3 regions of the Mesorhizobium sp. M0938 genome follow, and region 3 is predicted to be linked to each of the others. Evidence: predicted binding sites of a transcription regulator. Region 3 holds the regulator's gene; each other region holds the start of a gene.
What was found. Region 3 encodes LexA, which represses DNA repair genes until DNA is damaged. Its sites were predicted from a motif close to TGTTCNNNNTGTGTTCNG; they were not measured.
Positions count from the first base shown of each region.

Region 1 (9,928 bases), on a different contig from region 3:
GACGTCGCGGATTTCGACGCCATGGTCGCTTGCGTCGCGGACAAGCTGAGCCGGCTGGTAAAACCCCATCGGCTGGGAGTTCAGGATCGCAGCGCAGAACACGTCGGGATAGAAGGTCTTGAACCAGCAGGAGGCATAGACCAGCAGGGCGAAGGAGGCGGCATGGCTTTCGGGAAAGCCATATTCGCCAAATCCCTCGATCTGCTTGAAGCAGCGTTCGGCGAAGTCTTTCTCGTACCCTCTCTTCATCATGCCATCGACCATCCGCTTGCGGTAATTGCCGATCGTGCCGGTGCGCTTGAAAGTGGCCATGGCGCGACGCAGTTCATCGGCTTCGCCCGGCCTGAAGCCGCCGGCGACAATGGCGATCTTCATCGCCTGTTCCTGGAACAGCGGCACGCCCAGCGTCCTGCCGAGTATCTCTTCCAGTTCCGGCTTGGGATATTCGGCTTTTTCTTTTTTCTGCCGACGGCGCAGATAGGGGTGGACCATGTCGCCCTGGATCGGGCCGGGCCGCACGATCGCCACCTCGATGACGAGATCGTAGAAGGTGCGCGGCCGGAGGCGTGGCAGCATCGACATCTGCGCGCGCGATTCGATCTGGAAGACGCCGATCGTGTCGGCGCGGCAGATCATATCGTAGACATGTTTATTCTCCGGCGGCAGGGTGGCCAGCACATAAGGCTGGCCATAGTCATCCCGCGCCTCCGGATAATAATCCCTAAGCAGGGTGAAGGCGCGCTGCAGGCAGGTCAGCATGCCGAGCGCCAACACATCCACTTTAAGGATTTTCACCGCGTCGAGATCGTCCTTGTCCCACTCGACCATCTTGCGCTCGTCCATCGCCGTTTTGATGATGGGCACGATCTCGTCGAGCCGGTCCCTGGTGATGACGAAGCCGCCGACATGCTGCGAAAGATGACGGGGAAAGCCCATGATCTCGTTGGCGCATTCGATCACATGCCTTGTCGATGGATCGGTCTGGTCGAGGCCGCCGGCCCTGGTCTCCTTTTCGCCGAGCTCCGAGGTCGACCAGCCCCAGATCGAACTGGACAACGCACTCCTGACATCGTCCGAGAGGCCCATCGCCTTGGCCACTTCGCGCATCGCCGAGCGGCCCCGGTAGCTGACGACGGCCGCGGCAAGCGCGGTGCGCTTGGCGCTATATTTGGTATAGATGTACTGGATGACTTCTTCGCGCTTCTCATGTTCGAAATCGACATCGATATCGGGCGGCTCGTTTCTTTCCTCGGAAATGAAACGCTCGAAAAGCGAGTCGATCCTTTCGGGTCCCACTTCGGTGATGCCGATGCAATAGCAGACCACCGAGTTGGCCGCGGAGCCGCGGCCCTGGCAGAGTATGTCCTGGCTGCGGGCGAATTTGACGATGTCATAGACGGTCAGAAAATAGCGCGCGTAGTTCAGACGCTCGATCAAAGCGAGCTCTTCTTGGATGCGCTTCGTCACATCGGCGGGAACGCCTGCGGGATAGCGTAGCGCTGCACCCTCTCGAGCCAGCCTTTCCAACTCGGCCTGTGGCCCGAGGCCCGATTCCGTCGGTTCGTCGGGATAGTTGTATTGGAGGTCACTGAGAGAGAAGCTCAATTCGCCGGCAAAGCGCAGCGTTTCCGCCAGCGCTTGCGGATGTCTGCGGAAAAGCCGCGCCATCTCCATTGGCGGCTTCAAATGGCGCTCGGCATTGGCCGCCAGATCCAGCCCCGCTTCGGCAACAGGCACGTTGAGGCGGATCGCCGTCAGCACGTCCTGCAACCGGCGCCGTTCGGACGTATGGTAAAGAACGTCGTTGGTCGCCATCAGCGGAATGCCCGATGCCTCAGCCATGGCAGCCGCCTGCTCGATACGGAAGCGGTCGTTGCCCTGATAATCCGGCGCAACGGCAAGCCGCAGGTTCTCCCCGAAGCGATCCCTGAGCCGGCTAATCAGTCCGAGATCATCTTCCGCCGGCGCCGACAGATCCGGCAGGACCGCCAGCGACATGAGATCGCCCCATTCGAAAAGGTCGTCGCGATAGAGAAGCGGCGCGCCCTTTTCGCTTTCGTCGCGCATATTGGCTTGCGTCAGCATGCGGCACAGATGGCCCCAGCCCTTGCGGTCCTGCGGATAGGCGAGAACATCAGGCGTGCCGTCGCAAAAAACCAGGCGGCAGCCGGGATGATAGGAAAGACCTTCCACCTTGGCCTGCTGCCAGGCGCGCACGACGCCGGCCACGGTGTTGCGGTCGGCAAGTCCGATCGACGAGAATCCCAAAAACTTTGCCGCGACCACCAGCTCCTCCGGTTTCGAGGCGCCGCGCAGGAACGAGAAATTCGACTGGATGCCGAATTCGGCATAGGGAACGGCCGTCAGCGCATTCATGCGAAGACCCCATGCATGAACCAGCGCGGCGGGACTTGAGAGGCGCCGTAGAGACCCTGGCGGTAGAGCCAGTAACGGCGGCCGTCGCTATCCTCGATGCGGAAATAATCCCGGGTCGGCGCGTCTTCTTGCCCCGACGCCTCCCGCCACCATTCCGGGGCGATGCGTTCCGGCCCTTCGGCGCGCGCAACCCGGTACAGCGCGCGCCGCCAGCGGAAGTTCATGGGCGGTCCCTCAGGCATTTCGGTGGCCGGGACCTCGATCGGTTCGGGCGAACGGAACAGCCGGATGGGGCGTTCCGGCCGGAAGACAGGCTTAGTGTCTTGTATCTTGTCCGGCTTCTTCGGCGGAGAGACCCTTTGCGGCGCTTCCGCGAAGGGAAGCGTGGCGACGGCGCGCTCGGGCAGATGACTCTCGACGGCAATCGGTTTCAAAACCGCGCTGTCGCCGAGCCGGGCGCGGATGCGGTCGGCGAAAAGGGCGATGTCGGCGCCGTCATCGCGCGTCTCGCCGGCGAGATCCGCCTGCTGCATGTCGAAGGCCGCGGCCGTCAGGACCGAGAGGCGCACGAGATCGAAGCCATAGCCGGCATCGATATCCTGTTCGAGCGCGGCTAGCCTTTCGTGGAACAATTTCTGGATCAGCAGCGGCTCGCGCAACGGCCGCGAGGTGCCGACGGCGATGCGGCTGACGGCGCCGTCGACGCGGAAGAGCAGCAGCGCCAGCCTCCTTGCGCCCTCGCCGCGGCGTTCGAGATCCACCTTCAAAGTCGTCGCCAGCATTTTCACCAGCCGCTCTATTTCGTCGGTTAGCATGATGGGCTCTGCGAGATGGCGTTCGACCGAAAGCGGGGCGACCGGCAGGCGCGGCGACACCGCTTCGTCGAGGCGGCCGAGCGCCTGGTCGAGGCGCAAAAGCAGCGAGACACCGAAGCGGCGGGCGAGCGGCGCGCGGGGGGCTGCCATGACGGCCCCCGCCGTGCGCAGGCCGACGCTTTCCAGGCTGGCGCGGATATCAGGCTCGATGCGCAGCGCCGCCAGTGGCAAGGGTGCGAGAAGCGCTTCCTCCTCGCCACCGGGGACGATGCGGTCACTGGCAAACCGCGCTGCCGCCCAGGCAGCACCTGGCGTGGCGGCAAGGCCGGCGCGGACATCAAACCCCTGATGGAAAAAGCGCGACAGGATGTCGTCGAGCATCGAGCGTTCGCCGCCGAAAAGATGAGTGCAGCCGGTGACGTCGAGGAACAGGCCATCGGCTGCGTCGAGCGCCACCAGCGGGGTGTAGCGGTCGCACCAGTCGGCAAGACTTTCGAGCAGGCGGCGGTCGGCCTCGGGATCGGCTTCCAGTACGTCGATCGACGGATGCATGGCGCGCGCGTCGGCTATGCCCATGCCGCGCTTCAGGTGAAGCGCCTCAGCCCGCTCGTCGAGGGCGGCGATGCGCTGCGCGTTCCCCTGGCGATGGCTGATCACCAGCGGCAGGTGATCCGACGGCCGGGAACGCCAGGACCGCCCCAGACGCTGCCGCAGGACCCTTTCCGCGGCGAGATGCGGGAACCACAGGGACAGAATTCGCTGCCCTTCTTTCCTCGCCCCGTCTTTCTTCGAAACTGTGTTCATCGGGGTTCCACTCCAGTGTGAATTGTCCTGGCAAGGCCGTGCGGCTCTTGCCGATGCTGACGGTGAAGGCGGGACGGCCGATCGAGCCGGCGAGCGGCCCGGCAATCGTCTGGCGAGATGCCGACGGCGCCGCCGACAGGACGAGGCGAACGGGTGCCGCCGTCGGCTCGGATTCGCCGGCCTGGCGCAGCAGGAACACCGGCCGGCCGGCATTCTGGGCCCGGGCGTGCAGCCGCCGCGTCGCGGTGAGATCCAGCCGCTGCGGGCTGCCGCGGATTTCGAGGATGACGGCGGCGAGCGCCGTCATCCGGGCGGCCTCCTCGGCGATCCACAGCGCATCGAGGAGTTTTGGCGCCTCGGAAAACAGCAATTGCTCCGGCTCGATGCCGAAAACGGCGTGAAGCCCCCTGGCATAGGGGAAGCCCGCCTCCCGGAAGATTTCCGCGGTGCCGATCCACAGGACCGGCAATTGCGGCCCCTGTTTGAGGATCAGGCTGACGAGCGACAGGGCGAAGCCGGCGACGGCCCCGGCATCGCGGGTCGCGGCGCCATGGATCTCGTTCAGCGCCGCCTTTGGCAGGCCGCCGCTGAGCGCAGCATCAAGCCCCTCGGCGCCGGTGCGCAGAAACGCATCGGGCGGCGCCACGGCGAAGCCGCGGCGGACGATTGTTAGACCCTGGGGTGTGACATCCGCTATTGGATTCTGGGGGAGGACGTCCGCATCAACGGGGGTTGCGCCGGCCGGCGCCTCCAGGCGCTCGGGCAGCGTTCCCTCGATCTTCGCGATCTGGCGGCGCAGGGCAAAAACAGTCTCCCGCGCCACGGCGCTTGTCGCCATGACGGTCAGCTTCCACTCACAATTGTTCCTGTTATGTTCCTATAGATTCCAGAGGGCACCCGAAGAGTCAAGCGGAGTCATGGGGAATTTATTCCTGCCCTTGCGTTGACGGCAACCCGGCCATTTGCCGAGTCCGGCTCGAAAGCCTATATGCCGGGATCAGAAGGACAAAGCATGGCCCGCATCTACAAGACCCGTGTCTGGCACGACCAGCTTTCGCCATCGATGGAGGAAATGGAGTTCCTGGCGTTGGAGGCTTATGCCCATCTGCCGGAGGATTTTCGCAAGCTGACCGGCGAGATCGTCATCCAGATCGCCGAATTCCCGACCGACGAGATCATGGACGATCTGTCGCTGGAAACGCCGTTCGACCTGCTCGGCCTGTTCGAGGGGCGCGGCATCGCCGAGCGCTGGAACCCTCAGACCGGCGAGGGGCCGAACCGCGTCACGCTCTACCGCCGCGCCATCCTGGACTACTGGGCCGAGAACGAAGAGACGCTGGGCGACATCGTCACCCATGTGCTGATCCACGAGATCGGCCATCATTTCGGCCTGTCGGACGATGATATGGAACGGATCGAAGAGGCGGCGGAGTAGGCTGTGCTGATATTCAGGTGATGCCGGCCTGCGAACGGCAGTTTCCTGCGCTTCCGGTGCTCACGTACTCAAAAGTACGCTCCGCTCCGGTTCTCGGAAACCACCCAGTCTGGTCGCTTCGCGCCCGTCTTCGACTCCGGCGCGGCCTGACCTGAATCTCAACACAGCCTGCGTCGGAGTTATGCAAACTCTACCAATCGCTGAGCTTGGTGTTGGGCCCGTATTCCTGGCCCTCGATATCCTTCACCACGGCCTGGCCGCAACGCATGCTCTTGGTCTGCTTGTCGTAGGCATAGGTTGGCGAGCCGAACAGGTGCCAGCCCTTGTTCAGCGCCGCCGTCACCTTGTGGCAGAAGCTGGAATCGTCCGGGCCGGACAAAAAGCGGTAGAGTTTCATTTTTCATTCCTGTCGTGAGTTGCCAATCATGCCCCGATGGCGGCCGCCTTCGCCAGCAGTTTTTCGGCCTGCGCCAGATGCAGCCGTTCGACCATTTTTCCATTCAGTGCAATGACGCCCTTGCCGGCATTCTCGGCAAGCGCGAACGCCTCTTTCACCGAACGCGCCTCGGCCAGCGCTTCGGCAGATGGCGCAAAGGCCCGGTTTGCGGCCTCGATCTGGGCCGGATGGATCAGCGACTTGCCGTCAAACCCCATGGCAGCCGCCTCCCCGCATTCGCTCGCAAAAGCGTCCAGGTCGCGAAAATCATTGAAGACACCGTCGAGCAGGTCGAGGCCGCCGGCTCGCGCCGCCAGCACCATCTGCATAAGCCAGGGTGTGAGATAGCGCCGGTCGGGCGTGGCGAGAATGCCGGTGTCTTTGATCAGATCGTTCGTTCCGGCCACGAAACAAGTTAGCCGCGAGGCCGGATCGCGGCCAAGCTCGGCAATCGGTCCGATGTTGAGCAGAGCCTTGGGCGTTTCGATCATCGCCCACAGTTTCACCGCGTCCGGTGCGAAATTGTCGTCGAGCACGTCGCCGGGTTCGAGGACATCGCGCGGCGTGTCGACCTTGGGCAGCAGGATGGCGTCGGGCTCGCAGCGTGCCGCAGCCAGCAAATCGTCGGCGCCCCATTCGCTGGAAAGCGCATTGATGCGCACGACCATCTCGCAGCGCCGGCCATAGTCGTTGGCAACTGGGCGATCGGCGAAGATGCCGGCGAGTTTTTCGCGCGCGGAGACCTTGTCGGCGGGAGCGACGGCATCTTCGAGATCGATGATGACGGCGTCGCAAGTCAGCGAGGCAAGCTTGGCCAGCGCCTTGTCGTTCGAGGCCGGGATGTAGAGCACCGAACGGCGCGGGCGGTAGGTTTCGGTCGTCATACCAAATCTATGCCGGCTGCGGCCGGTCGAGGCAAGCCGCTTTGACCTGCATAAAAACTGCACAAAAGTCCCGAAAATCTCCTCGCATCCGCCCCGCCGCCGGCGCTTCCGCCGACGACAAGGGCGGCATGCAAGAGCGAGAAAAACTCCGTTGGTCCCTGCCTTACCGCCTCCGCAGTGAGGGCTGGTGGCTCGTCGATCCACCCGGGACGCATCGTTCGGCGACCCTCTTCTCCTTCATCCCTAAATCTCTGCCCAGATATGCCGGCCGCATCAAAGCTGCCGAGAAAGTCCGATCATGACATCGTTGCTTACGGCCGCGCCAAGCTTTTGCGCGCGATTCGGCGTTGCCGTTCTGCTTGCTGCCCTGGCCGATTTCTTCTTTTACGGGCAACCCGTCGGCATCACGCTTTTCCTGTTCGGCATTACGCTTGCCGCCGCAGCCGCGGCCGTCCAGCCTTCGGGGCTCAGCGCCCGCGGCCTGTGGCTCGGGCTCGGTGCCTTGCTTGTCGGGCTGCTGCCGCTCATTGAAAATGTCAGTGCGCTGTCCGTTGCGATCGGGTTTGCGGCGATGACCATCTTCGCGCTTTCGCTGGTCGGCCGGCTGCGGCACGGGCTTGCCCGCATCGCCGGCCAGGTAGTGCTCTTCCTGCTCGCGGCACCATTCCGGTTCGCCCACGATTTCTTTCGCTGGCGCAAGGTGGCGCGGCGGCTTGGCCAACGGCGCATCCGCTTCGCGGCGATCGCCGTCTGGGTGATGCCGTTGACGCTGGGAGCGGTGTTTCTCGCGCTGTTCGGCGCCGCCAATCCGGTCATCGAATACTGGCTGTCGCTGATCGATCTCCTCGCCTTGCTCGACCTCATCCAGCTGCCGCGGCTGGCCTTCTGGCTGTTCATACTTGCCGGCGCCTGGGCCTTTTTGCGCCCGCGTCTGCCGCGCCTTTTTCACTCCATAACGCGTGTGGTGTCGTCTGTGCACGTCGGCCGGGTGACGACGACAAACCCAGCCAAAGCGATCGAGGACATCATCTTCGGCAAGGCCGCCATTCTTCGCGCGCTGGTCGTCTTCAACATCCTATTCGCCATCCAGACCGCGCTCGACGCCACCTATCTGTGGGGCGGCGTCGCCCTTCCCGACGGGCTGACCTACGCCGCCTATGCGCATCGCGGCGCCTATCCCTTGATCGTCACGGCGTTGCTCGCCGCCGGCTTCGTGCTGGCGGCGCTGCGGCCGCGCAGCACGACCTCCGGCGATCCGCTCATCCGCCGGCTGGTCTATGTCTGGGTGGCGCAGAACATCGTGCTGGTCATCTCGTCGATCCTGCGGCTCGACCTCTATATCGGCGTCTATGCGCTGACCTACTGGCGCATCGCCGCCTTCGTCTGGATGGGACTGGTGGCGGCGGGCCTTGCCCTGATCATCGCCCGCATCGCGCTCGAAAGATCCAATGAATGGCTGCTTTCCGCCAATCTTCTGACGCTTTCGGTGACACTCTATGCCTGCTGCTTCATCAACTTCGCCGCGCTGATCGCCAACTACAATGTCGAGCATTCCTTCGAAATGACCGGCCAGGGCACCGAACTCGATTTCTGGTACCTGCGCTCGCTCGGCGCCAGCGCCTGGCCGGCGCTCGACCGCTTCCTCGAGCATCAGGCCAGCACGAATGCGGCCAGCCTTCCCTCCTACCGCGGACTCGCCAGTTTGCTTGGGCAGGACGAGGCCTGCTATCGTGCGGCCCGAGAAAACTGGCGCGCCTGGAGCTTTCGCGACTGGCGGCTCCTTCGTACTCTCGACACAAATATCCCGTTCGTGGTTCCTCAGGGCTCCGAACCCCTCGTGCCGGGCCGCTGATTCATGCCGCATCATATCCTGGTAGCCGACGATGATCCGCACATCCGCGAAATCATCTGCTTTGCACTGGAAAAGGCGGGGATGAAGACGGTTGCCGTAGCCGACGGCGCCGCCGCATTGCAGGCGATCGAACGCCGACCGCCCGATCTTGTCGTGCTCGACATCGGCATGCCGGAGATGGACGGGTTGGAGGTCTGCCGGCGGCTCAGGCACACATCCGACGTGCCGGTGCTGTTCCTGTCCGCGCGCGATGAAGAGATCGACCGCATCCTTGGGCTCGAAATGGGTGGCGACGACTACGTCATCAAGCCGTTCAGCCCGCGCGAACTGGTCGCCCGCGTCAATGTCATCTTGCGGCGCGCTCGCCCGACAAAGGCTGAACAGGCCGACGACAGGCAATTCTCGCATGGCAGACTGGCCTTGGTGCCGGCCAGCCATGCGGCCAGTTTCGACGGCCAGCCGCTGATGCTGACGTCGATCGAGTTCGCGATCCTGAAGGGGTTTCTGGCGCGTCCGGCGCATGTGCTCGGCCGCGACATGGTGATGGCCAATGCCTATGCCGCCAACATCCATGTTGCCGAGCGCACCGTCGACAGCCATATCCGCAACATCCGCGCCAAGCTGGCGGCGGCCGGTTGCACGGATGCGATCGAGACCGTCCATGGCGTCGGCTTCCGGCTCGGCCGGTGCGGCACGTGAGCACCCAAAAATGGATTGGCAGCAAATGGCGGCCGCGCCTCGCTACAGTCGTTGTTGCCATCCTGATCATGGTGATGGCGCTGCCGCTGGTCGGCTTGTTCTTCTTTCGGCTCTACGAAAACCAGCTGATCCGCCAGACCGAGGCCGAGTTGATCGCGCAAGGCGCGGCCCTTGCCGCCATCTATGCACAAGAGATCCGGGATGCCCGCATCCCGGCCGAGAAGCTCGGCGCGGCGGTGCCTGCCGCCAGTGCCAGCGATTCGAACTCCCCCTATCGGCCGATCGAACCGCACCTCGATCTTGCTTCCGATACCGTTCTGCCGACCCGGCCTGCGGCGACAGCCGCCGCCATCGATCCTGCCTTCGCGGCGGTCGGGGCGCGGCTATCGGGGATTCTTGCCGAGACGCAGAAAACCACGCTTGCCGGCTTCCGGTTGCTCGACGCAAAAGGCGTCGTCATCGCCGGGCGCGAAGAGGTCGGCCTGTCGCTCGGCGCGGTCGCGGAAGTTCGCGAAGCGTTGGCCGGCCACTATGCCAGCGCGCTCAGGCTGAGGATCTCCGACGAGCCGCCGCCATCACTCTATTCGGTGAGCCGCGGCACGAGAGTCCGCGTCTTCGTCGCCCTGC
Region 1 is NZ_JAMYNS010000014.1:104,425-114,352, forward strand. Features, by position in the region: gene NKH73_RS23205 (error-prone DNA polymerase) at 1-2,376, opposite strand, end outside; gene NKH73_RS23210 (DUF6504 family protein) at 2,373-3,848, opposite strand; gene NKH73_RS23215 (ImuA family protein) at 3,790-4,833, opposite strand; gene NKH73_RS23220 (metallopeptidase family protein) at 5,008-5,430, shown strand; gene NKH73_RS23225 (DUF1737 domain-containing protein) at 5,621-5,827, opposite strand; gene NKH73_RS23230 (HpcH/HpaI aldolase/citrate lyase family protein) at 5,854-6,750, opposite strand; gene NKH73_RS23235 (DUF4153 domain-containing protein) at 7,049-8,602, shown strand; gene NKH73_RS23240 (response regulator) at 8,606-9,301, shown strand; gene NKH73_RS23245 (ATP-binding protein) at 9,298-9,928, shown strand, end outside.
Region 1: the regulator LexA is predicted to act here: its motif matches at 4,857-4,874, upstream of NKH73_RS23215 (ImuA family protein).

Region 2 (9,928 bases), on a different contig from region 3:
GACGCGCTGTACGGCACCGACGCCATTCCCGAGACCGACGGCGCCGAGAAGGGCGGCAGGTTCAATCCCGTGCGCGGTGCCAAGGTCATTGCCTGGGCGAAGGGATTTCTCGACGAGTCGGTGCCGGTCACCTCGGGCAAATGGGCTGGGGTGAACGGGCTTTCGGTTGCCAACGGCATGTTGCGGCTGGGCGAAGGCGCCGGCGCCACCACGCTTGCCGACCCAAAACAGTTTGCCGGCTATCGCGGCGACGCCGCCAACCCTGAAGCGGTGCTGCTCACGGGGAATGGCCTGCATATAGAGATCGTCATCGACCGCAGCAATCAGATCGGCCGCACCGATCCGGCGGGCATTGCCGATGTCGTGCTGGAATCGGCGCTGACCACCATCCAGGACTGCGAGGATTCGGTCGCGGCTGTCGATGCGCCGGACAAGGTCGTGGTTTATCGCAACTGGCTCGGCCTGATGAAGGGCGACCTTGCCGAGGAGATCACCAAGGGCGGCAAGACGTTTACGCGGAAACTCAACCCCGACCGGTCGTACACCGCGCCCGATGGCAGCGCGCTGACGCTGCCCGGCCGCTCGCTGATGCTGGTCAGGAATGTCGGCCACCTCATGACCAATCCGGCGATATCGGACCGCGACGGCAACGAGGTGCCGGAAGGCATTCTGGATGCGGCGATGACGGCGCTGATCGCGCTGCATGATGTCGGGCCGAACGGACGCCGGCAAAACTCCCGCGCCGGCTCGATGTATGTCGTAAAACCCAAGATGCACGGGCCGGAGGAAGTCGCCTTCGCCGTAGAGATTTTCGACCGCGTCGAGGCGCTGCTCGAGATGCCGGCGAACACCATCAAGATGGGCATCATGGACGAGGAGCGGCGCACCACCGTCAACCTCAAGGAGGCGATCCGCGCCGCCAAAGACCGCGTCGTCTTCATCAACACCGGCTTCCTCGACCGCACCGGCGACGAGATCCACACCTCGATGGAAGCCGGTCCGATGATCCGCAAGGGCGACATGAAGCAGGCCGCCTGGATCGCCGCCTACGAAGCCTGGAATGTCGACACCGGGCTCGAATGCGGGCTGGCCGGCCACGCCCAGATCGGCAAGGGCATGTGGGCGATGCCCGATCTTATGGCGGCGATGCTGGCGGAGAAGATCGCTCACCCCAAGGCCGGTGCCAACACCGCCTGGGTGCCGTCGCCGACAGCGGCGACGCTGCACGCCACCCACTACCACAAGGTCGATGTGCATGCCGTCCAGGCGGCGCTGAAGAGCCGGCCCAAGGCAAAACTCGACGACATATTGTCGGTGCCGGTCGCGGTGCGGCCGAACTGGTCTCAGGCCGACATCCAGAAGGAGCTCGACAACAATGCGCAAGGCATTCTGGGCTATGTCGTGCGCTGGATCGACCAGGGCGTCGGCTGCTCGAAAGTGCCTGACATCAACGATGTTGGCCTGATGGAGGACCGCGCCACGCTGCGCATTTCCTCGCAGCACATCGCCAACTGGCTGCACCATGGCGTCTGCACCTCGGACCAGGTGATGGAGACGATGAAGCGCATGGCAGCGATCGTCGACCGCCAGAACGAAGGCGACCCGCTCTACCAGCCGATGGCGCCGGACTTCGACAAGTCCATCGCCTTCCTCGCCGCCTGCGACCTCGTCTTCAAGGGCCGGGTTCAGCCCAACGGCTACACCGAGCCGGTGTTGCATGCCCGACGGCTGGAGCTGAAGGCGAAGGAAAGGGCGGGGTAACAAGCCGCCGCTGCAAAGCGCTGACCTCACGTCGGACGTTTCCAGGTGGGGTAGAAATTCTGCGCCTATCCGCGCTCAGGTCGAACGCGCGTTGCAGCCCGCTCCGGAGCATCTGGGGGAGGCATGCCGGGATATTCAACGCAGAGAATGCGCGAATTGATGGAGCAGAACTTCAGCATGAAACACGCGACAGATATTAGGAATCGCTAAAACGTCATTGTCCCGGAGCATGCGATCTGGTAGGATTTTACCACCGACAAACGGCTCTGGGAGGCCGTGCGTCCGACATCATGCACAAGATCAACTCAAAAACCGGAGAACGGCCATGAAACGGCTTCTGACGGTCGCTGCCCTTTTGGCGGCGGGCAGTTTGCTTGCCATGCAAGGCGCAGCCGCCGACGACGCTGCGATGATCAAGAGCGCTGAATCCGCCGCACCCCCCGCTGTAGCAAGCGGCGCTGCGATCCACGCTATGGATGAGAAGGGCGCAATGCGCACACTGCGCGAGGGTACAAACGGCTTCTGGTGCATGCCGGACCACCCGGCCACGCCTGGCCCGGATCCAATGTGTGGCGATGCCAACGCGATGGAATGGGCAATGGCGTGGATGGAAAAGAAGGAACCGCCCAAGGGCAAGGTCGGCTTCATGTATATGCTGTCCGGCGGCAGCGACGGCAGCAACACCGATCCTTTTGCGATGAAGCCCGAGGAAGGCAACAATTGGATAGAGACCGGCCCGCACGTGATGGTCGTCAATGCAATGGACATGATGCAGGGCTATCCCAAGGACCCCAAGCCTGACACGTCCAGGCCATATGTGATGTGGGCGGGCACTCCCTACGCACATCTCATGATCCCGGTTAAGTAGCTGCCGCAAAAGTAATTGATAGCTGCGTAGCACCGTATGTCGAATTCCTTGCCGGCCGGCCCGCTTCCGGCCCGCCGGCGGGCCGCCGGCGACGGTTCGGCTTTGACAGGAAATAGCGAAGGAGTATCCTTGAAACATACCGTATGTTTGGTATGTTGAGGGAAGTCTGACTCGTCCCGGAAGCTCCCGCCATGTCTCCTGTCTTTGTCTCCTACGGCGCACTCGCGCTCGCCATCGTCGCCGAGGTGATCGGCACGGCCTTCCTGCAGAAATCCGAGCAGTTCACCAGGCTTGCGCCGACCCTCGTCATGGCGGTCTTCTACGCCGGATCGTTCTTCTTGCTGTCCCAGGCGCTCAAGATGGTGCCGCTTGGCGTCGCCTATGCCATCTGGGCTGGCTTCGGCATCGTGCTGACAGCCTTTGTCAGCGTTCTCGTGTTTCGTCAGACGCTCGACCTGCCGGCGATGATCGGGATCGGCATGATCGTCGCCGGCGTCATCGTCGTGAACGCCTTCTCGAACTCGGCGGCACATTGACCGTGGAGAACGCCCACAAGCGCAAGAAGCAGCCCGAGATCGTCCGGCGCGCTTTGCTGGACCACGCCGCCAGGCTCGCCGCGGCTCAGGGCCTTGCCGCGGTCACGGTCCAGGCTGTGGCCGATGCCGCCGGCGTGACCAAGGGCGGCTTCATTCATCATTTCCCCAGCAAGCAGGCGCTCATCGACGCCGTGTTCCAGGAACTGCTGGACGCGATCGACCGCGAGCTGGACGAGCGCATCGCCGCCGATCCCGAGCCCTATGGCTCGTTCACGCGCGCCTATGTCGAGGCTGTCTTTCGAGTGGGGGTGGAGGCCGGTGGCGGTCCATGGGCTCCGTTGTCCATCCTGATGCTGACCGACGCCGATCTGCGCGCATTGTGGGTCGACTGGTTCCAGGCCCGCTTCGAGCGGCACCGCGCCACCGATGGCGACATGCGCCACGCAGTCGCCAGGCTGGCAGCCGACGGCATCTGGTTGGCCGATCTGGCGACGATGGCTCTTCCCGATAGGCAGGAACTGCGCGCCGAACTCCTTGAGATGACCCGGCGGCCTAGGTGACCCGGTGTAAAGGCTTGCCGACTGGCTTGACGGTCAAGCTTTCCGGCCGCTCGAAGCTGCGCTCTACGCCGCCTGCGCCATCCGCTCCGAGCTCATGCGGTAGGAAATCGCCTCGGCCAGGTGGATGCGGCCGACCGTCTCGCTGGCCTCGAGATCGGCCAGCGTTCGCGCCACTTTCAGCACCCGGTGGTAGGCGCGCGCCGAGAAGCCGAGTTTCTCGCTGGCATCCCTGAGCAGCGACAGGCCCGATGCATCCGGCATGGCGATTTCCTCGATGACAGAGGGCGAGCAATGCGCGTTGGTGGTGGCGGAGGTTGCGCCGAGCCGCTCGAAACGTTCGCGTTGGATCGTGCGGGCGCGCGCCACGCGCAGCGCGACATCGGCACTTTTCTCCGCCCGGTCCGGCCGGATCAGATCACTGGCCGAGACCGCCGGCACCTCGATCCGGAGATCGATGCGATCGAGCAGCGGGCCGGAAATGCGCGCCTGATAGTCGGTGCGGCAACGGTCGCCGCGCAGGCAGCGATAGCCCGGCTCGCCGGCCATGCCGCAGCGGCACGGGTTCATCGCCGCGACCAGCTGGATGCGCGCCGGATAGGTGACGCGATGATTGGCGCGGGCGATCATGCAGTCGCCGGTCTCCAGCGGCTGGCGCAATGCGTCAAGCGCCTGCGGCGAGAATTCGGGAAACTCGTCGAGGAACAGCACGCCGTGATGGGCAAGCGATGCCTCGCCCGGCCGCACCCGCAGGCCGCCGCCGACCATCGCCGCCATCGAGGCCGAATGGTGCGGCGCGCGGAACGGCCGCCGGTCAGTCAGCTTGCCTTCGCCGAGTTCGCCGGCCACCGACGCGATCATCGAGACTTCGAGCAATTCCCTTGGCGCCAGCGGCGGCAGGATCGAGGGCAGCCGCTGCGCCAACATCGATTTTCCCGAGCCCGGCGGTCCGACCATCAGTAGGTTGTGACCGCCGGCGGCCGCCACTTCCAGCGCCCTCTTGGCGGTTTCCTGGCCCTTGATGTCGGCAAGATCTGGCAGGTCGCGCGCCGAGGCATGGATGCCTGCCTCCGGTCGCGACAGGACCTGCGTGCCGCGAAAATGATTGGCGATGGCGATCAGGCTGCGCGGCGCCAATATGTCGAAATCCTTGCCGGCCCAGGCCGCTTCCGGTCCGCAGGCGAAAGGGCAGATCAGCCCCTTGCCCTCGGCATTGGCGCCGATCGCCGCCGGCAATGCGCCGGCCACCGCGGCGATGGTGCCGTCGAGCGACAATTCGCCAAGCACGACATAGCCGGCCAGCATGTCGCCCGGAATGGCGCCCAATGCGGCCATCAGGCCGAGGGCTATGGGCAGGTCGTAATGGCTGCCTTCCTTGGGCAGGTCGGCCGGGGCCAGATTGACGGTAACCTTCTTCGACGGCATCGACAGGCCCGACGCATGCAGGGCCGCCTGCACCCGCTCGCGGCTTTCGGCCACAGCCTTGTCGGCAAGGCCGACGATGTGCATGTTGACCTTGCCCGGCGCGATCATCACCTGCACGTCGACCGGTACGGCCTCGATGCCCTGGAAAGCCACCGTGCGGACCCGCGCAACCATTCTTCACCCCTGATACGGGCCCGCCCGAAGCCCATGCGATCATGCCGCGAACGGCGTTACCGAAGACAACCACAGATTTCCGGCTTAGGCAAGAACATTACGGGAACAATTGACCGGGCTCCAGGAAGTTCGCTTGGATCCCGGACTACGCTGCCACGGATTGCCCTCCGACTTACCGCCCGCTGCAAAATCCGCCATCATGCACCCCTTCGTCCCGGTTCGGTCCGACCTGAAGCCCCAATGGATCTCATCTTGCTCTGAATCCTGGCCGCCTCATTTCGAAAAGCGATTTCCCTTTCCCGGGTCATGCGCTAGTCAACGAACGAACGGCGGAACGTCATTGCGAACCGGGACGAACAAGAGCATGCCAGGCGACGACGATACAGCGCTGCGGTTTCCGATCCTGATCGGCGACATTGGCGGCACCAATGCGCGCTTTTCGATCGTGCTCGACGCGAACTCGGAACCGACCGAACCGCAGATCGTCCAGACGGCCAATTTCAACACGATCGACGACGCCATCCAGGCAGCCGTGCTCGACCGCTCGTCGGTCCGGCCCAACTCGTCTGTACTGGCGGTAGCCGGTCCGGTCGATAGCGACGAGATCCCGCTCACCAACTGCCCGTGGATCGTCAAGCCGAGAAAGATGTTTGCCAGCCTCGGCCTCAGCGACATCGTGGTGCTCAATGATTTCGAGGCGCAGGCGCTGGCCGTCGTGGCGCTCGGCGAAGAGCATATGGAAAAGATCGGCGGCGATGCGCCGGAGCCAAATGCCGGACGGGTGGTGCTCGGTCCCGGCACCGGACTTGGCGTCGCCGGCCTGGTTCACGCGCTGAACCACTGGATACCGGTGCCCGGCGAAGGCGGGCATATGGATATCGGGCCGCGCTCGCCGCGCGATTTCCAGGTCTTTCCGCATATTGAGAAGCTCGAGGGCAGAATCTCCGGCGAACAGATACTGTCCGGACGTGGCCTGGTTAATGCCTACCGGGCAGTGGCCAAGGCGGACGGCAAGCCGGCTCCCTTCACCACGCCGGCCGAGGTCACCGCCGCGGCACTGGCGAAGTCGGATCCGGTGGCCGCGGAAGCGCTGTCGATATTCGTCACCTGCCTGGGGCGCACCGCCGGCGACCTTGCGCTGGTGTTCATGAGTCGCGGCGGGGTCTTCCTGACCGGCGGCATCGCGCAGAAAATCCTGCCGGCGTTGAAGACGGGCGAGTTCCGCGCCGCCTTCGAGGACAAGGCGCCGCATAGCGAGTTGATGCGGACCATGCCCGTCTATGTGATCACCCACCCGCTGGCTGCGCTCTCCGGCCTTGCCGCCTATGCCAGAAATCCCTCGCTGTTCGGCGTCCAGACGGCGGGGCGGCGCTGGCGGGCTTAGATGACGACTTGGGCGCCGGCGAAGTTTTGCCGGCCTCGGCCATAGGCAAGCCGCCACCGGAGCGCTAAGAGGATTGCCGAATTAGCCCGGCCGCGAAGCCGAAACCGACATCACGGATCCCGACTTGAACCAATCGCCCAAACATCAAGCGAAAGCCCGGCCCGGCGAGGTCGTGGCGGTGGTGCGCCGTATCCTGACCGAGAACGGATACGAGTACCGGTGGTCCTATGTCTTCACCATAGTCTGCCTGTTGACCGTATCCGGAACGACAGCAGTCACGGCCTTGATCATGAGCCCCGTGGTCAATCAGATCTTCTACGAACGGCGCGGCGATCTGATCGCCTGGATCTGCGCTGCGATCCTGGGTGCCTTCATCCTGCGCGGACTGGCCGGCTACGGCCAGGCGGTGACGTTGGCCAGGATCGGCAACAATCTGGTGGCGCGCTACCAAAAGCGCATCTTCGACCATCTGATGAAGCTCGGCGTCGGCTTCTTCAACGACACGCGCTCGGGGCGCCTGGCCGCGCAGGTCAACGAGAACGTCAACGGCATCCGCGACCTTCTGTCGATGACGCTGACGTCGATCGCGCGGGACGGTGTGACGCTGATCGGGCTGATCGGCGTCATGATCTATCAGGATCCGGTGCTATCCTTGAGCTCACTGCTGATCGGGCCGCCGCTGATCTACACCGTCACCTATCTGATGCGGCGGGTGCGGCGCATCACCCGTGAATCGGTGCAGATCAACTCGCGGCTGATCGGCGCCATGCAGGAAGCCACGCAAGGCATCGCCATCGTCAAAGCCTTTACCATGGAGGGCGAGCTGTCGCGCCGCATCGGCAAGCTCGCCGACGATGCCGAGCAGCGGACAAACAAGATCGCCCGCGTTTCGGAGCGACTGACGCCGATCTCCGAAATACTGGCCGGTTTCACCGTTGCCAGCGTTATCGCCTATTCCGGCTACCGGGCGACGGTGCTCGGACAGCCGCCCGGCGCAGTCTTCTCCTTCATCACCGCGCTGCTGCTCGCCTACGATCCGGCCCGGCGGCTGGCGCGCATGCAGGTCGGCATGGAACGGGCGCTCGTCAATGCGCGCATGATCTACGAGTTGCTCGACCTCGAGCCGCAGCAAGGCGACGCGCCCGGAGCGGCCGAAGCGACGATCACCAGCGGCGAGGTGCGCTTCAACAACGTCTCGTTCGGCTATGTCGCCGACGCGCCGGTGCTGCAGGACCTCAGCTTCGTCGCCGCCGCCGGCAAGATGACCGCCATCATCGGCGCCTCGGGCGCCGGCAAGTCGACGCTGGTGGCGCTATTGCAGCGCTTTTACGATGTCGAGGCAGGCAGCATCGAGGTCGACGGCCAGGACATTTCGAAGATCACCAAGCAGTCGCTGCGCAGCTCCATCGCCTATGTCTCGCAGCAGCCCTATCTGTTCGAAGGCACCATTCGCGACAACATCCGCTACGGGCGGCTGAGCGCCAGCGACGCCGAAATCGAACTGGCCGCGCAACAGGCCGAGGCCGACGGCTTCATCCGGCAACAACCGCAAGGCTATGACACACCTGTCGGCGAAGGCGGCGTGACGCTGTCGGGCGGCCAGCGCCAGCGCGTGTCGATCGCCCGCGCCATCGTGCGGCAGGCGCCCATCCTGCTGCTCGACGAGGCGACCTCGGCGCTCGACAACGAGGCGGAAGCCCGTGTCCAGCAAGCGCTCACCAAGGTTATGCACGGGCGCACGACCATCGTCATCGCGCACCGGCTGTCGACGGTGGTCAACGCCGACCACATCGTCGTGCTGGAGCAGGGGCGACTGGTCGAGCAAGGCACGCACGCCTCGCTGATGGCCGACCCGCACAGCGTCTATGCCCGCTTCCACCGGGTCCAGGGCAACAAGGGGCTGGGGCTTGTCGACGACGGCAAGCCAATCCAAACTCCGGTGCGCCGCGCGAAAAAGGCGGTTGGGAGAACTTTATGAGCAACACGCTCACAAGCGATATGGGCCTGGTGGTGGTGGGCGCGGCCGGCCGCATGGGCCAGGCGCTGATCCGTGCCATCCACACGATACCGGGCGCACGCGTCGCCGGCGCGATCGAGCGGGCCGGCTCGCCCCATCTCGGCAAGGATGCCGGCGAGCTTGCCGGCATCGGCGATATCGACGTGGCGATCGGCGACGACCCGCTGCCGGCCTTCGCCAAGGCCGACGGCGTGCTCGATTTCACGAGCCCGGCAGCGACAGTCGAATTCGCGGGGTACGCGGCGCAGGCACGCATCACCCATGTCATCGGCACCACCGGCTGCTCGGCGGACGACAATGCAAAGATTGCGGCAGCGGCGCGCCACGCGACGATCGTTAAGTCAGGCAATATGAGCCTCGGCGTCAACCTGCTGGCGGTGCTGGTCGAGCAGGCGGCGCGCGCGCTCGATGCCGACGATTTCGATGTCGAAATCCTGGAAATGCATCACCGGCACAAGGTCGATGCGCCGTCGGGTACGGCGCTATTGCTCGGCGAGGCCGCCGCCGCCGGGCGCGGCATCGACCTTGACGGGAACACCGTGCGGTCGCGCGACGGTCACACCGGCGTGCGAAAGACTGGCTCGATCGGTTTTGCCACGCTGCGCGGCGGCTCGGTCGTCGGCGATCACTCCGTGGTGCTGGCCGGCACCGGCGAACGCATCACGCTCGCCCATCAAGCCGAGGACCGGGCGATCTTCGCCCGCGGCGCGGTCAAGGCGGCACTGTGGGCGCGCGGCAGGAAGCCGGGACTGTATTCGATGCGGGACGTGCTCGGCCTCGCCTGAGACGATCTGATCCACAAACTGAAGGAGCAAAAATGTCGAGAACTCTCGTGCTCGTGCGCCACGGTCAGAGCGAATGGAACCTGAAGAACCTGTTCACTGGCTGGCGCGACGTCGACCTGACCGAGTTGGGCCATGCCGAGGCCAAGGAGGCAGGCGCAAAGCTGAAGGCGCGCGGACTAAAATTCGACATCGCCTTCACGTCGTCGCTGATCAGGGCGCAGAAGACTTGCCAGCACATTCTCGACGCGGTCGGCCAGAGCGATCTCGAGACCATTCGCGACCAGGCGCTGAACGAGCGCGACTATGGCGACCTCTCCGGCCTCAACAAGGATGACGCGCGTAAGAAATGGGGCGAGGAGCAGGTGCATGTCTGGCGCCGCTCCTACGACGTGCCGCCGCCGGGCGGCGAAAGCCTGAAGGA
Region 2 is NZ_JAMYNS010000014.1:12,388-22,315, reverse strand. Features, by position in the region: gene NKH73_RS22805 (malate synthase G) at 1-1,761, shown strand, start outside; gene NKH73_RS22800 (hypothetical protein) at 2,087-2,629, shown strand; gene NKH73_RS22795 (DMT family transporter) at 2,821-3,165, shown strand; gene NKH73_RS22790 (TetR/AcrR family transcriptional regulator) at 3,168-3,725, shown strand; gene NKH73_RS22785 (YifB family Mg chelatase-like AAA ATPase) at 3,789-5,321, opposite strand; gene NKH73_RS22780 (glucokinase) at 5,686-6,705, shown strand; gene NKH73_RS22775 (ABC transporter ATP-binding protein) at 6,830-8,683, shown strand; gene dapB (4-hydroxy-tetrahydrodipicolinate reductase) at 8,680-9,507, shown strand; gene NKH73_RS22765 (2,3-bisphosphoglycerate-dependent phosphoglycerate mutase) at 9,540-9,928, shown strand, end outside.
Region 2: the regulator LexA is predicted to act here: its motif matches at 5,412-5,429, upstream of NKH73_RS22785 (YifB family Mg chelatase-like AAA ATPase).

Region 3 (9,928 bases):
GCGCGGCGAGACGGTGAGTGAGATTTCCGGCGCCGTCGCCACTATGCGCGCCAAGATGCTGCGTGTCGAAGCGCCCGCTGGCGCCATCGACATCGTCGGCACCGGCGGCGACAATTCGCACAGCGTCAACATCTCGACCGCATCCGCCTTCGTCATCGCCGCCTGCGGGGTGCCGGTGGCCAAGCACGGCAACCGCGGACTGTCCTCGCAGACCGGCGCCGCCGACGTGCTGACAGCGCTCGGCGTCAAGATCGATATCCCGCCGGAAACGATCGGCCGCTGTATCCACGATGCAGGCGTCGGCTTCATGTTCGCGCCGGCGCATCATCCGGCGATGAAGCATGTCGGCCCGACCCGCGTCGAGCTCGGCACCCGCACCATCTTCAACCTGCTTGGTCCGCTCTCCAATCCGGCCGGTGTCGCCAGACAGATGGTCGGCGTGTTCTTGCCGGAGTGGATCATGCCGGTGGCCGAGACGTTGAAGGCGCTGGGCGCCGACCACGCCTGGGTCGCCCATGGCGACGGCTATGACGAGATTACCACCACCGGTGAAACCCAAGTGGCCGAACTGGTCGGCGGCGAGATCCGCAGCTTTACGCTGACCCCGGAAGCGGTCGGGCTGAAGCGTCACACCAAGGACGAATTGCGCGGCGGCGACGCCGCCTACAACGCCCAGGCGATGCGCGACATGCTGGGCGGCGCTGCCGGCGCTTTTCGCGATACGGTGCTGATGAACGCCGGCGCCGGACTGGTGGTCGCGGGCAAGGTAACGACGCTTGCCGACGGCATGGCGACGGCAGCGCAAGCCATCGACAGCGGCCGCGCGCTGCAAGTGCTCGACCGGCTGGTCGAGATTTCGAACGGATAGAGCCGTGTCTGACATTCTGCGCAAGATCGAGGCCTACAAGCGCGACGAGATCGCGGCGGCAAAGGCGCGCGTGCCGCTTGCCGAGATCAAGGCGCAGGCGAAGGACGCCGATGCGCCACGCGGCTTTCTCGCGGCCCTTGAAGCCAAGCGCAAATCCGGCAGCTTCGCGCTGATCGCCGAGATCAAGAAGGCGAGCCCGTCCAAGGGTCTGATCCGCGCCGATTTCGATCCGCCGGTACTGGCCAGGGCCTATGCGAAGGGTGGTGCCGCCTGCCTTTCGGTGCTGACCGACGCGCCGTCCTTCCAGGGTGCGCCTGAATTCCTCACCGATGCGCGTAACGCCGTGACGCTGCCCGCTTTGCGCAAGGATTTTCTGTTTGAGCCTTATCAGGTGTTCGAAGCCCGCGCGTGGGGCGCGGATGCCATCCTGATCATCATGGCGAGCGTCGATGATGCCGTGGCCAGGGAGCTCGAAACGACGGCTTTCGAACTCGGCATGGACGCGCTGGTCGAGGTGCATGACGAGGTCGAGACGGAACGCGCGCTGAAACTGTCGTCACGGCTGATCGGCATCAACAACCGCAATCTCCGGACGTTCGAAACCAGTCTCGATACTTCGGAGCGGCTCGCGGCGATGGTGCCGGGCGACCGCCTGCTGGTCAGCGAGAGCGGTATTTTCTCGCACGAGGACTGCCGCAGGCTGGAAAAAAGCGACATCGACACCTTCCTTGTCGGCGAGAGCCTGATGCGGCAACAGGACGTGGCCGCCGCAACGCACCTGCTTTTGACGGGCAAGGCGCCGGCCGAGGCCGTCTGACGATGACGGCCGCCCTCACCCATCTTGGCGCGAAAGGCGAGGCCAACATGGTCGATGTCGGCGACAAGGCGGAGACGACGCGCACGGCGATCGCCGAGGGTTTTGTCTCGATGCTGCCCGAGACGCTGAAAATGATCCTCGATGGTGATGCCAAGAAAGGCGACGTGCTGGGTACGGCTCGCATCGCCGGCATCATGGCGGCCAAGAGGACTCATGAGCTGATTCCGCTCTGCCACCCGCTGCTGTTGACCAAGATATCCGTCGACATCGAACCGGACGCGACGCTGCCCGGCCTGAAGGTCACGGCGTTGGCCCGCGTCACCGGTAAGACCGGCGTCGAGATGGAGGCGCTGACTGCCGTCTCGGTCGCTTGCCTGACCATTTACGATATGGCCAAGGCGGCCGACCGCGCCATGGTGATCTCGGGCATTAGGCTGGTGGAAAAGACCGGCGGCAAATCCGGCGACTACAAAGCGGGCGCCCAGGGGACAGGCCGATAATGGCGCTGCTTCCGGTCGCCGAGGCGCTAGAGCGTCTGCTTGACGATGCTGCGCCCTTGCAAGCTGAAAGCATCGCCCTGATGGACGCCGCCGACCGCGTGCTGGCGGGGCCGCTCATGGCGCTCCGCACACAGCCGCCCTTCAACGCGTCCGCCATGGACGGCTATGCCGCGCGGGCCGAGGATGTCGCGTCAGTGCCGGCAACACTTTCGGTGATCGGCATGGCGCCGGCCGGACGCGGCTTTGCCGGAACAGTCGGCCCGACGCAGGCCGTGCGCATCTTTACCGGCGCGCCGCTTCCCGCAGGCGCCGATACCATCGTCATCCAGGAGAATGTCCGCGACCTCGGCGGCGGCAGCATCGAAGTGACCGCGCCGACGGTTGAAGGCCGCAACATTCGACGCCTCGGGCTCGATTTCTCGAAGGGCGACGTCCTGCTGGAGAAAGGTCGCCTGCTTGATCCGGCGGCGTTGTCGCTGGCGGCGTCGGCCAACCACCCGCAGGTCAGCGTGGTGAAACGGCCGCTGGTCGCCATCATCGCTACCGGCGACGAATTGCTGCCGCCTGGCAGCGAGCCTGGCCCCGACCAGATCATCTCGTCAAATGCCTATGGCGTCGCCGCCGCTGCTCGCTTGGTCGGCGCCGACGCGCTCGATCTCGGCATCGCCTCCGACCGCAAGGAGGCGATCGCCGCGCTGGTGAAAAAAGCGGTCGATGCAGGAGCCGACGTCATCGTCACGCTGGGCGGCGCCTCAGTCGGCGACCACGACCTTGTGCATGACGTGCTGACTGGCGAAGGCATGACGCTCGATTTCTGGAAGATCGCCATGCGACCGGGCAAACCGCTGATGTTCGGCCGGCTGGGCGACATCCGCTGCATCGGCCTGCCTGGCAATCCAGTGGCGAGCCTGGTCTGCACACAGCTTTTCCTGAAGCCGTTGCTTGCGCGGCTCGGCGGCCGCGCCTACCGGCAGGACATGCGTCAGGCGCGGCTCGGCGCCGCCATTCCGGCCAACGATCTCAGGCAGGACTATGTACGCGCGGTGGTGAAGGAAGACGCCGGCACGCTAACGGCGACGCCGTTCGGCATCCAGGATTCCTCGATGCTCAGGATGCTGGCCGACGCGAACGGGCTGATCGTGCGTGAGCCATTTGCACCCCCAGCCGCGACAGGCGCCGCCTGCAGCGTGCTGATGTTACGCTGAACAAACCGTCAACGCATTCATTAAACTTTAAACAGTTGCGGAACACAACTGGAACAGATAGTGTTTGTTCTGGGTTTGTTTTTCTGATTCTGTTGGGGGTCGCGATGCTGACACGCAAACAACATGAGCTGTTGATGTTCATCCACGAGCGGCTGAAGGAAAGCGGCATTCCGCCATCGTTCGACGAGATGAAGGAAGCGCTCGACTTGGCCTCCAAGTCGGGAATCCATCGGCTGATCACGGCGCTGGAGGAGCGCGGCTTCATTCGCCGGCTGCCCAACCGCGCTCGCGCGCTGGAGGTGCTGCGCCTGCCCGATTCGATCGCGCCCGGCCTCAATGCGGCGCGCAAATTCTCGCCGAGCGTCATTCAGGGCAGCCTTGGGCAGAGCAGCCATGGACAGGGCAGCCTCGGGCGGCAGATCAAGCCGGCGCCTTCACGCATGCCTGCGGCCGGCAACGACGACGACGTTGTCGCCACCGTCTCCATCCCGGTGATGGGCCGTATCGCTGCCGGTGTGCCGATCGATGCCATCCAGCACCAGACGCATTCGATCTCGGTGCCACCGGACATGATCACCGGCGGCGCGCACTACGCGCTGGAGGTCAAAGGTGATTCGATGATCGAGGCCGGCATTTTTGACGGCGATACGGTCATCATCCGCAACGCCGACACCGCCCAGCCTGGCGAGATCATTGTCGCCCTGGTCGACGAGGAGGAAGCGACCCTGAAGCGGTTCCGCCGCAAAGGCGCCTCGATCGCGCTGGAAGCCGCCAATCCGGCCTATGAGACGCGCATATTCGGGCCGGACCGGGTCAAGGTGCAAGGCAAGTTGGTCGGGTTGATCCGGCGTTACTGAACGGCAGCTTTCTTGGGTTTCTCAGGCTTGCGGTAAGGCGGCAGACCCCTCGCCTCGCGCGAAAATCTCCGCTGCTCATGCCAGGGCCTGTATGGCTGATCGACGGCAAAACGGATTTCTGCGCGCGTCGTCGCTGATAGCGGATCGAAGAAGACGGCAGCACTGCCCATGCGAGCGAGCTGGCGTTTGGTGACGACGAGAACCAGCGGGTTGCGGCAGGGATTATAATAGGCTGTGGCATCGTCGATGACGATCAAATCCGCAAAGCCACAGGCCGGCCGCGCGGTTTTGCGGTCGTCGGCGAGCGCGATGATGGCGCCGGACGGATGCCGGGCGATGCAGAGGCCGTCAGTGCAGTAAAAAGGCGCTCCCGGCGGCAGGTCGGCAGGGTCGGCGATGTCGAACCGCACGTCTCCTTTTTCAAATGTCTCCGGCTCGACAATGGTCGCTGAGGTCAGCGCATGTTTCCAATTGTCGGTTGTGAATTCGTTCGAACGCACTCGGTTGATGGCAAGTTCGCCGCCGCCGATCGGCAGCGCCACCAGATGTGCGTCCTCCGAGATCAGCACGTCGGGGGTGCGTGTCTCGGAAATCGTTAGCAGGCCGGCGAGCGCAAAGGGAAGTGCCGCAAGCCGCAACCATGTCGTCGCCATTGTGGCAATGACCAGGGCGACCGTCACCAGCAGAACCGACTGCAACGAAATCAGCCCGACTGCATCGACCGGCGAACGCTCGGAGATCCATCCCGATATTGCAATCATCGCCGTCAGCCCCTTGCCCATCATGTAGAGGAAAGGCCCGTCGAGGCCGAAAGGCATTGCCAAGGCGCTAACGACGGCCAGGAACATGACGACCGTGACGATCGGCATGACGGCCAGATTGGCGAACAGGCTGAGCGGCGAGACGCGCTGGAAGTGCCAGATGGCGAAAAGCGCGGTGGCGCTGCCGGCAATGATGGAGGTCATTGCGATTGCACCTGTCCCAGCGAGGAGTTTCCGCGTGACGAAAGCGACCGGTGACCGTCGCTGCGGCGGCGCCTCGGCCTTGTCGGCACGATAGTCCGACCAGCCTGCATAGGCGCCTACGAGGGCTGCGGTCGCGGCGAAGGACATCTGGAAGCTGGGGCCGACCACCTCGTGCGGCGACACGACGATGACGGCGATCGCTGAAATCGTCAGATTGCGCATGGTGAGTGCGGCCCGATCGAACAGCACGGCGACAAGCATCACCGCCAACATGATGAAGCTGCGCTCAGCCGCGACCACGACACCGGAAAAAATCAGATAGGCAGCTATGGAAACGAGTGCGGCGCCGGCCGCATATTTTTTGACCGGCCTGCGCGACGAAAAATCGGGGAACAGCGCAAAGGCGCCGCGCAGCAATCCCATGATGGTGCCGGCGACAAGCGCCATGTGCAGGCCGGAAATGGAGATGATGTGATAGATGCCGGTGCGCCGCATCGATTCGTTGATCTCTTCGGGGATGCCGGCACGCACGCCGACGATCAGCGCTGCGGCAATCTCCCCCTCGGCGCCACCGATGCTGTCCCTGATATGGTCGGCGATGCTTTCGCGCGCCTTTTCGATCGAGGCGGAAAGGCGCGTGGCTAACGGTGCATCCTCGGAAGCGACGATCTTCGGATTGCCAAGGAAAAAGCCGCTAGCGCCAATACCGGCGAAATAGCTGTCAAAGGAGAAGTCATAGCTGTCCGGCCTAACCGGGCCAGTCGGAGGCAGAAGCCTCACATAGCCGGCCACCACCGAGCCTGCGGTCATCTCAGCGGGAGTTTTGCGTGCCGAAACCCTGACCCGTTCCGGTGCATAACGCAGTGTCGGCCGGGCGGTCGATATCACGTCGATGGTCAGCCTGATCCGGCCGTTCGCCATCTGGTCGAGCCTGACGACGCGGCCGGTGAGCTGGGTCTGGATTACCGAACCTAGCATCTGCGTTCCCGCGCGCCAGGTTTCAACCTTGGCGGCGAGCACACCGAGTGCGCACAGCAACGCTGCCATGAAACACAAATGCGTTTTGCGCCATGACCGCGTGACCGCTGCACACAATGCCGTGAGGACCACGACGGCGATGGGTTGGGGAAAGCCCGGTTCCACGGCAAGCGAAAAATAGACGATCACGCCGGATGCCAGGAAAACCGGCACCAGCAGGAAGGCGACGCCGCGGTCGAGTTCCATGCCGGCCGCCGAAACAACGCTGTTGCGGACAGCGGATGGTGCGAGGCGACGGAACTGTCGGCGGAAGCCAACGACAGGCCCGGGTGTTGGACTGGGTATTGGCGCGGAGCGGCCTGGCGAAAGAGGCTGGATGCCCGGGTGCGACCCAGGCAACGAAACGGGTAGCGGCTCGGCGTGAGGAACGTCGGCAAACAGCGATCGTTCGCTGACGCTTGCGACCGCGCCCTCGCTCTCGTTCACGCCGCGGCCTGGTCCAGCCATCGGGTCTGCCCCTTGCGCCCTTGACCTCCTATGCTACATGAACGCGCGACGCGCGAAAGTCCGCGCAACCACATCCGTTTCCTGCGCCTGCCCGAGAGTTCCATGTCCGACAAGGTCGTCACCCGTTTTGCCCCCTCGCCCACCGGCTTCCTGCATATTGGCGGGGCGCGCACGGCGCTGTTCAACTGGCTGTATTCGAAACACACCGGCGGCACGATGCTGCTGCGCATCGAGGACACCGATCGTGAGCGTTCGACGGCTGCGGCAACCGCTGCCATCCTCGACGGGCTCTCCTGGCTCGGCCTCACCTGGGACGGCGAGCCGGTATCGCAGTTCGAGCGCGCGCCGCGCCACCGCGAGGTAGCCGAGGAGTTGGTGCGCATGGGCAAGGCCTATTATTGCTATGCGACGCCAACCGAGCTGGAGGCGATGCGCGAGAGCGCGCGGGCCAAGGGGCTCCCTCCCCGCTATGATGGACGCTGGCGCGATCGCGACCCGTCGGAGGCGCCTGCGGGCGGTAAGGGCGCCATCCGCATCAAGGCGCCGACCGAGGGCGAGACGGTGGTGGATGATCTCGTGCAGGGTGAAGTGCGCTTCCCCAACAAGGATCTCGACGATTTCATCATCCTGCGCTCGGACGGCAATCCGACCTATATGCATGCTGTCGTCGTCGACGACCATGACATGGGCATCACCCACATCATCCGCGGCGACGATCATCTGACCAACGCCGCCCGCCAGATGGTGATCTATCGAGCCATGGGCTGGGACGTGCCGTCGATGTCGCATATTCCGCTGATCCACGGCGCCGACGGCGCCAAGCTGTCGAAGCGACATGGTGCGCTCGGTGTCGAGGCCTATCGCGCCATGGGCTATCTGCCCGAGGCGCTGCTCAACTACCTGGCGCGGCTTGGCTGGAGCCATGGCGACGACGAAGTGATGTCGATCAAGGACATGATTGCCTGGTTCGATATCGGCGACGTCAACAAGGGCGCCGCCCGTTTCGACTTCGCCAAGCTGGAGGCTTTGAACGGCGTGCATATGCGCCGGATGAGCGACGCCGAATTGCTCGATATCTTCATCGCCACCTTGCCCTATCTCGAAGGCGGCCCGGCGATCGCAACGCGCCTCGACGACACGCGCAAGGCGCAATTGCTTGCCGCCCTGCCAGGCTTGAAGGAGCGTGCCAAGACGCTGGTCGAGCTGGCCGACGGTGCCGGCTTCCTGTTCACCGATCGGCCGCTGCCGATCGACGAGAAGGCGGCGGCGCTGCTCAGCGGTGAGGCGCGCGAGATCCTGCGGGGTGCCCACGCGGTGCTGAAGGCAGTTTCAGGTGACTGGACGGCCGCCGCGGCGGAGGCTGCGATCCGCGAATATGCTCTGGCAGGCGGTCATAAGCTCGGTGCCGTGGCCCAACCTCTGCGTGCCGCGCTGACCGGCAAAAGCACCTCGCCCGGCGTGTTCGATGTGCTTGCCGTGCTTGGCCGCGACGAAAGCCTGGCGCGCATATCCGATCAAATCGATTAGCAAAACTGGCCCAAGAAGATTGGCATTGAAAGGCGGGTTTCGCAGTGCAACATTAGGTCTTGGCCCAATTTGGCACGCAAATCCAAAAGCGGGCGCAAACGCGCGAACTCCGATCCTTTCGACGTGTTGCGTTGCAGATATATTGCCTTGCCGGCAGTGAGAAAACCAAAAGGAGTTTGCAATGTCCGAAGCTGCGACAAAGATGGAATTTGGCGGCAAAACCCAAGCATCGACTGCAAAACTTGAATTCGGCGGCAAAACTCACGAGCTCAAGGTGCGAAGCGGTTCGGTCGGACCAGATGTCATCGACATCGGCTCGCTTTACAGCACCACCGGGGCCTTCACCTACGATCCCGGCTTCACGTCGACGGCAAGCTGCGAGTCGGAAATCACCTTCATCGATGGCGATGCCGGCATTCTTTTGCACCGCGGTTACCCCATCGACCAGCTGGCCGAGCATGGCGACTTCCTCGAAGTCTGCTATCTCTTGCTCTATGGCGAATTGCCGACCAAGGCGCAGAAGGACGATTTCGACTACCGAGTGACGCGCCACACCATGGTGCACGAGCAGATGTCGCGCTTCTTCACCGGCTTTCGCCGCGACGCGCATCCGATGGCGGTGATGTGCGGCGTGGTCGGCGCGCTGTCGGCCTTCTATCACGATTCCACCGACATCTCGGACCCGTATCAGCGCATGGTCGCATCGATGCGGCTGATCGCGAAAATGCCGACGATCGCGGCGATGGCCTACAAATATCACATCGGCCAGCCCTTCATTTACCCGAAGAACGAGCTGAATTTCGCGGCCAACTTCCTGCATATGTGCTTCGCCGTGCCTTGCGAGGAATATAAGATCAACCCGGTGCTGGCGCGTGCGATGGAGCGCATCTTCATCCTGCACGCCGATCACGAGCAGAACGCCTCGACTTCGACCGTCCGCCTCGCCGGCTCGTCGGGCGCCAATCCGTTTGCCTGTATCGCTGCCGGCATTGCTTGCCTGTGGGGCCCGGCGCATGGCGGCGCCAACGAGGCCGCTCTGAACATGCTGGGCGAAATCGGTCATGTCGACCACATCCCGGAATTCATCGCCCGCGCCAAGGATAAGAACGACCCGTTCCGGCTGATGGGTTTTGGCCATCGCGTTTACAAAAACTACGATCCGCGCGCCAAGATCATGCAGAAGACCGCACATGAGGTGCTGGGCGAACTCGGCATTAAGGACGATCCGCTGCTCGACATCGCCATGGAGCTGGAAAAGATCGCGCTGACCGATGCCTATTTCATCGAGAAGAAGCTTTATCCGAACGTCGATTTCTATTCCGGCATCACGCTGAAGGCGCTGGGCTTCCCCACCACCATGTTCACCGTGCTGTTCGCGGTCGCCCGCACAGTCGGCTGGATCGCGCAGTGGAAGGAGATGATCGAGGATCCGCACCAGAAGATCGGCCGCCCGCGCCAGCTCTATACAGGTGCGCCGGAACGGGATTACGTGCCGATTGCGAAGCGGTAGGTGAGTGAATAGCGAATAGTGAGTAGCGAATGGGGAAGAAGACAGCGAACGCTAGACGGCAGCCTGCCCCTACTCGCTATTCGCTACTCCCTATTCGCTTCTTTATGTACTCCATCACCACCCCCGCCGCGATATCGCCGGACGGCCTGTCGGTGGCCATGCGTCTGGCCACTTCGGCAAAACCGTCCTTCTGC
Region 3 is NZ_JAMYNS010000004.1:11,567-21,494, reverse strand. Features, by position in the region: gene trpD (anthranilate phosphoribosyltransferase) at 1-868, shown strand, start outside; gene trpC (indole-3-glycerol phosphate synthase TrpC) at 873-1,685, shown strand; gene moaC (cyclic pyranopterin monophosphate synthase MoaC) at 1,688-2,185, shown strand; gene NKH73_RS07720 (molybdopterin molybdotransferase MoeA) at 2,185-3,390, shown strand; gene lexA (transcriptional repressor LexA) at 3,495-4,247, shown strand; gene NKH73_RS07710 (ComEC/Rec2 family competence protein) at 4,241-6,697, opposite strand; gene gltX (glutamate--tRNA ligase) at 6,800-8,224, shown strand; gene gltA (citrate synthase) at 8,406-9,734, shown strand; gene lpxB (lipid-A-disaccharide synthase) at 9,811-9,928, opposite strand, start outside.